DNA from 3 places in the Pseudogemmobacter blasticus genome. Region 1 is predicted to be linked to each of the others. Evidence: riboswitches for the same ligand, from Rfam matches in the RefSeq annotation. Region 1 holds a riboswitch; each other region holds the start of a gene.
What was found. A riboswitch is a leader RNA that binds a small molecule or an ion and turns the genes downstream of it on or off. The one in region 1 is predicted to bind cobalamin.
Positions count from the first base shown of each region.

Region 2: it holds a riboswitch for cobalamin, as region 1 does, so the genes downstream of both, B6K69_RS12315 (cobyrinate a,c-diamide synthase) here and B6K69_RS05190 (TonB-dependent receptor plug domain-containing protein) in region 1, are expected to answer to the same signal.
Region 3: it holds a riboswitch for cobalamin, as region 1 does, so the genes downstream of both, B6K69_RS13590 (ATP-binding cassette domain-containing protein) here and B6K69_RS05190 (TonB-dependent receptor plug domain-containing protein) in region 1, are expected to answer to the same signal.

Region 1 is NZ_CP020470.1:1,072,453-1,074,646, reverse strand. It holds gene B6K69_RS05200 (amidase) at 1-573, opposite strand, end outside; cobalamin riboswitch at 747-935, shown strand; gene B6K69_RS05190 (TonB-dependent receptor plug domain-containing protein) at 1,075-2,194, shown strand, end outside.
Region 2 is NZ_CP020470.1:2,533,398-2,535,591, forward strand. It holds gene B6K69_RS12315 (cobyrinate a,c-diamide synthase) at 1-878, opposite strand, end outside; cobalamin riboswitch at 1,014-1,198, opposite strand; gene B6K69_RS12320 (SDR family NAD(P)-dependent oxidoreductase) at 1,344-1,775, opposite strand; partial or broken gene B6K69_RS12325 (MDR/zinc-dependent alcohol dehydrogenase-like family protein) at 1,803-2,194, shown strand, end outside.
Region 3 is NZ_CP020470.1:2,785,355-2,787,548, forward strand. It holds gene B6K69_RS13585 (response regulator transcription factor) at 1-478, shown strand, start outside; cobalamin riboswitch at 583-798, shown strand; gene B6K69_RS13590 (ATP-binding cassette domain-containing protein) at 831-1,583, shown strand; gene B6K69_RS13595 (DUF2946 family protein) at 1,657-2,058, shown strand; gene B6K69_RS13600 (TonB-dependent receptor domain-containing protein) at 2,135-2,194, shown strand, end outside.

The DNA.
Region 1 (2,194 bases):
CGTCGGCTTGAAGCCGAAGAGGCCGCAGGACGAAGCCGGAATCCGCACCGATCCGCCGCCGTCCGATCCATGCGCAAAGGCCACGATCCCCGCCGCCACCGCCGCCCCCGCACCGCCAGACGATCCGCCCGGCGTGTGGTCTGTGTTCCACGGGTTGCGCGTCGGCCCGCCATAGACCGCCGCCTCGGTCGCCGCGCCGATGCCGCCTTCGGGGCTGGTCGTGCGGCCAAAGGTGACGACGCCGGTCGCCTTCATCCGGGCGAAGATCGCGCTGTCGCCGGAATAGCGGGTGTTGGCCAGCAGCCGGCTGCCGTTGTGGCTGGGAAAATCCTTCGCCTCCACCCCCAGATCCTTGATCAGGAACGGCACGCCCCGGAACGGCCCGTGCGGCAAGCCTTCGCGGATCGACCGCCGGGCCACCTCTTCCTGCACCAGTACCACCGCGTTCAGGGCCGGATTGCGCGCCTCGACCGCCGCCAGCGCCGCATCCAGCAGCTCATCCGGCGTCACCTCGCCCGTCGCCACCAGCCCCGCCAGTTCGGTTGCATCCGCCGCGCCCAGATCGCCGATCATGCCGATTCTCCTGTTCTTCCGCCGCCATGCTGACCGCCCCACGCCCCCCGGTCCAGCCTGCCACCGTCATCTGCCGGGCTGTTCCCGCCACCCTCCCGCGGCCAGAAAGCGACACACCGCGTCGCACCTGCGCCGCTGCGTCAGCCCCGCGCTTGACAGCGCCGCCGCGCCGGGTATGCAGGGCTGGCCTTAGGTTCCGGCCTGAAAACCGGATGAAAAGGGAATGCGGTGCAATTCCGCGGCTGCCCCCGCAACTGTAAGCGGCGAGCGATGACGGCACATGCCACTGGGGAAATCCCCGGGAAGGCCCGTCAAAGCCCCGACCCGCAAGCCAGGAGACCTGCCAGGGTGATCACCCTTACCGCGGCGCGGGGCGCGCCACGGCAGGCGGATTCCGCCAGAGGTGACGAACTCACCGTCGGCGGAAAGGGCAGCCTTTCCCAGGACAGAACGCATCTTGCGGGCCGCGGCTGCGGCCCAACCGGAAAGGCAAAGACCGCCATGTATGGCATTTCCCGCATCGCCCTGATTTCCGCGCTGGCCGCCTCGGGCCTCGCCGCGCCGGCGCTGGCCGCCGACGATGACGATTCCCTTCTGCTGGGCACCATCACCATCACCGCCAGCACCGAGCCGGTCGAACTGGGCCGCACCGGCGCGACGGTCGATGTCGTCACCGCCGATGACCTGAAGAAATCCGGCGACCAGTCGGTCGCCACGCTGCTGGCCCGCCTGCCGGGCGTCAGCATGTCGCGCAACGGCGGCCTTGGCACCTCGACCGCGCTGCGCCTGCGCGGCCTGTCCGGCCCCTATATCGGCGTCCGCATCGACGGCATCGACGTGTCCGATCCCTCGGGCACCCAATGCGCCTATGACTTCGGCTCCACCACCTCGGGCGGCATTTCCCGCATCGAGGTGCTGCGCGGCTCGCAATCGGCGCTGTTCGGGTCGGAAGCCATCGGCGGCGTGGTTGACATCACCACCTTCCGCGCCACGGAAGAGGGCACCTCGGCCCAGATCGGCGTCGAGGCCGGATCGAACGCCACCTACAGCGGCACCGCCTCGGTGGCGATGAAGACCGACCGCGTCGAACTGGCCTTCTCGGCCAGCCGCACCATCACCGACGGCATCTCCTCCTATGCCTATGGCACCGAGGATGACGCCTTCCGCTCAACCACGCTGACGTTCTTCGGCGCCTATCAGGTGTCCGATACCCTGCGCATCGGCATGAGCCTGCTTCACCGGGACAGCTTCACCGAATTCGATGACCAGACCGCCGACAACGGCAATATCGAAAACGGCAAGCTGCGCGGCGGCCGCATCTTTGCGGAACTGCAAACCGGGGCGGTCACGCATGAACTGTCCTACGCCCATACCGATTCCAAGCGCGACTACAGCTATCCGACCGGCTGGTATTCCGAGACCAGCTTCGACGGGGGCCGCGAACAGCTTGCCTATCTGGGCAAGTGGAAGGCCAGCGAACAGCTTTCGCTGAACTGGGGTCTGGACCGCACCAAGGAAACCTTCGACGGCTCCAGCACCTCGATCTTCGGCACCGCGCTTGATGGCGGCAAGGCAACCACGAAATCGGTCTTCGCCGAACTGCTTTACGCCCCCGATCCGT
Region 2 (2,194 bases), 1.5 Mb from region 1:
CAGACCAGATCGGCCGAGGGATCGGGGGCCTGATCGTCGAGAGGCGAGAACGGCAGCACTTCGGCCCCCGCCCGGCGCCAGCCTTCCAGCAGATGGCGGTAGACGAAAGAGAACGCCACGTCGCGCGCCAGCGCGATGCGCTGCGCCGGCGGCAGGGGCCAGGCCCCGGCCGGGGGCGGGCCGGCTGATCGGGCGGCACCGATCAGCGCGGCCAGATCGGCATGGTCACGCACGAAGGCCCCCAGCCGGGCGATCAGCGCCTCAAGCCGGGGATGTTCGTCTGCCTGCACCAGGCCAAGGTGACGTTCCGGCAGGCTGAGATCGCTGCGGCGGGGCAGGGCGGCCAGCACGGGAATGTCCAGTCGCGCCATCTCTTCGCGGACCATCACCTCATGCCGGGCACCGGCGACGTTGTTCAGGATCACGCCCGCCAGCGGCGGCGCATCGGGGTGGCGGGCGAACCCCAGCGCAACCGCCGCTGCCGATTGTGCCTGGCCTTCGACGTTCAGCGCCAGAACTACAGGCCAACCGCAAATCCGGGCCATTTCGGCGGATGAGCCGCGGCCGCGGCGCCCGGGCTTCGAGGTGCCGTCGTAAAGACCCATAGAGCCTTCGGCGATCACCAGATCGGCGCCATCGGCCTGATGCCGGACCGCATCCATCAGGCTTTGGTCCATCGCCCAGGAATCAAGGTTGAAGGACGGCCGTCCGGCTGCCAGGCCGTGAAAGGCGGTGTCGATGTAATCGGGACCGTTCTTGAAGGGCTGCACGACAAGCCCCCGATCGCGCAAGGCCCGCAACAGGCCCAGCGTCACGGTTGTCTTGCCTGCGCCCGAATTCGGGGCCGCGATCACCAGCCCCCCGGGCCAAGCCGTCATGGCCAAAGTCCCGGAACCGGCGAAAGAGTTTCAGGCGGCATGTCGTCCCTCATGTTCAGGGACAAGGTGGAAGGGCGGGTGCAGCCACGGCCAGACCCGACACCGGAACACCCCGTCCGGTCAGCGTCGTTCGGCGCTGGCAGGTCTCCCGGCTTGCGGATCTCAGGGGGGCTTACCCCTGGCGGTACCCTGCCTTCCCGGCCGGTCGGGCCAGTGGCGGTGGGTGACCTGTCCGGTCACGGTCGCGGGGGCGGCTGTGTTCTGGGCCTGGCGGCCACGGACACATTCCCTTTTCACCTGTCACGAAGACAGGCACCAGCCGGGCGGTGATGCGCCCGTTGCGTTCAGGTTGTCAAGCCAGCCCCGGATGCCGCTGCAATTGGCCGCAATCCGGCCCGGCTGCAAGCGGCTGATCCTGCGAGAGTGGCGACCGCGCGCGGGCCTGTCCTGCGGCCGCCCTGCCTGCTATCCCTGCGTTGCCGTCATGCCACCATCCACCACCAGGACCGAGCCGCTGCAATAGCTGGCCTCGTCCGAAGCAAGGAACAGGCACGCATTCGCGATTTCCTCCGGCCTGCCGGGGCGTCGCATCGGCGACATGGCCTGCGCTGTGGCGGGGTCGTTGAAACCGTCCAGCAGGCCGCCCACCATGCCGGTCGCGATATATCCGGGGGCCACGACGTTTGAACGGATGCCCTCTCCGACATAGGCGCAGCTCATGGCGTTGGACAGGTTGATCATCCCGGCCTTGGCCGCGCAATAGGCATGGGCCCGGGGCAAACCCCGGAACCCCGATACGCTGGACACATGCACCAGCGCCCCGCCGCGCTGGTGATGCCGCATCTGGCGAACGGCCAGACGCGACATCAGATAGCAGGATGTCAGGTTGAGCCGCATCACCTCATCCCATTTGTGGGGGTCGGTTACCTGACCGCGCTTGGGGCGCAGCGCATCGTGCCGCGTGCAGACCTGTCTGAAACCGTCAAGCGCCCGCTGGAAGCAGAAACCTGGGCCGGTTGCGTGGATGCGGTTGGCGGCGCGATGCTGGCGCGGGTTCTGGGGCAGATGCGCTATTGCGCCTCTGTCGCGGCGGTCGGGCTTGCGGGCGGCCCGGCGCTTCCGGCGACGGTGATCCCCTTCCTTCTGCGCGGCGTCAATCTTCTGGGGATCGACAGCGTGATGTGCCCGACCGAACGCCGCATCGACGCCTGGGCCCGGATTGCCCGCGATCTGCCGCTGGATCTGCTGGCCTGGATGATCCGGCCTGCCGCGCTGTCGGATCTTCCGGCGCTTGGCGCGGCGATCCTGAAGGGAGA
Region 3 (2,194 bases), 1.7 Mb from region 1:
GCCGCAGCCCGGTTGCGGCTGCCTGATCCTGGATGTGCGGATGGACGGGATGTCGGGGCCGCAGGTGCTGGATGCCCTGTCGGCGCAGGAAGGCGGCGTCGATGCGCTGCCGCCCGTCATCTTCCTGACCGGCCACGCCGATGTACCGCTGGCGGTGCAAAGCCTGAAGGCCGGCGCCTTCGACTTCGTGGAAAAGCCGTTCAACGACAACCAGATCGTCGATCTTGCCCTCAGCGCCATCGCCCTGCGCCGCGACCGCGTGGCCGCCGCCCGCGACCGGCTGAACCTTGAACAGCGCCGCGCCAGCCTGTCGGCGCGCGAGGTCGAGGTGATGGTCCTCATGCTGCAAGGCCGGCTGAACAAGCAGATCGCCGATGACCTTGGCATCTCGATGCGCACGGTCGAGGCGCATCGGTCGCGCGTGCTGGCCAAGATGGGCGCCCGCAACATTGCCGAACTGGCGCGGATGCTGTCCTGACCGCCGGTCCGGGCACCGCCGCATCCTGTCACGCCATCGCAGCCTCATGTCGGGCGCGGCGCCACAGGCGTCGCAGCCGGGCTTGCCCCGCCACGGCCTGCCGGGGCACCCTGTCCGGGATGGTTCCGACGGCCTGCAAGGGCTGACCGGATGAAAAGGGAACACGGTGCGGTGCCGGCGGCGCCAATTCCGTGACTGCCCCCGCAACTGTAAGCGGCGAGCGACCCCCATCGCCACTGGGCCCCCCGATTGCGGGCCCGGGAAGGCGGGGGAAGCCACGACCCGCGAGTCAGGAGACCTGCCATCGTCAGATCAACCACACCGGGCGGGGTGCCCCGGAAAGGAGCTTGCGATGGACGACCCAAGACACCGCCCCCCGGCGGCCCCTGTCTGCCCCGTTTCGCGGCCTGCCCTGTTGCAGCTTCGCGGCGTGGGCTGGGCTGCCCGCAGCGGCTGCCCGACCCTTGCCGACATCAGCTTCACCGTTCAGGCGGGGCAGGTGCTGGGGCTGGCCGGGCCGCCCGGCGCGGGCACCTCGGTGCTGCTGCGGCTGTTGTGCCGCGCCCTGCCGCCAACCCGTGGTGCCGTCCTGCTGCACGGGCGCGACCTCTGGCTGATCCCGCCGCATGAGGCGGCGCGCAGCGTGGCTGCCGTGCTGCAAGCGCCGGTCGATCCGGGCCTGACCCTGCGCCAGCTTGTCGCCCTTGGCCGGCAGGCCTGCCGCGCCACCGGCCGCCCCGGCTGGCGCGACGCCGAAGCCGTGGCCGAGGTGCTGGAGCGGCTGAACCTTGCCCCGCTGGCCCGCCGCCGCTTCGGCACGCTGCGCCCCGGCGACCGGCAGCTTGCCCGCCTGGCCTGCGCCCTGGCGCAAGACCCCGCGCTTGTGGTGCTGGATCGCCCCGCCGACCCGGACGAGGCCCGCCATCTGCCCGCGCTGCTGCACCATCTGCGCCGCCTTGGTCTGGCGGCCGTCTGCGCGCTGCCCGAAACCGCCCCGGTTCCCGATGCGGTTGACCGGGTGATCCGCCTTCAGCACGGCCGCATCCTGACCGAAGACCCCGCCGCCCTGTCCCCGGCAAGCCTTGTCGGGCGAAGGGGCCGCTGAAGGCCACCGCCTGCGACATTCTGGAAATTGTCCACCGGCATCAGATGTGCGAACATTCGTATTGATGAATGTCGTGAAGGGTTTTTTCTCCCGCCTTCGGGGGCTGCTGACGGCGGCCCTTGTTCTGCTGCTTGCGCTGCAACTGTCGCTGGGGCTGCGCCCGTTGCAGCCGGGCCGTCTGGCCGACGGGATGCTGGAAATCGTGCTCTGTTCGCAGGGCAGTATGCGCACGGTCCTGCTGAACCTTGAAACCGGCGAGATCAGCGATACCGAAAAGCCCGATGCCAACCCCGCGCAAAGCTGCCCCTTCTGCCTGACCGGCATCGCCCTGCTTGGCGATCCGCCCCCGCTGCCGGTTCTGGCGGGGCGTCTTGTCGCCAGCCTGTCGCTGCCCGTGCCGGCGCCCCGCGGGGTGCCGCAGCCGCTTGACCTGTCCCGCCTGATCCGCGGCCCCCCGACCCGGATCACTGCCTGACCACACTTCAGCCAGACCAACGGAAGCCGCGCGGCGCAAGCTGACCGCGCGCCCGGAAACAAGGGACAAAGAAACCATGATCATCGCCAATCCGGCGCGCCTTGGCGCGACCGCCATCCTGCTTTGCTCGATCTCG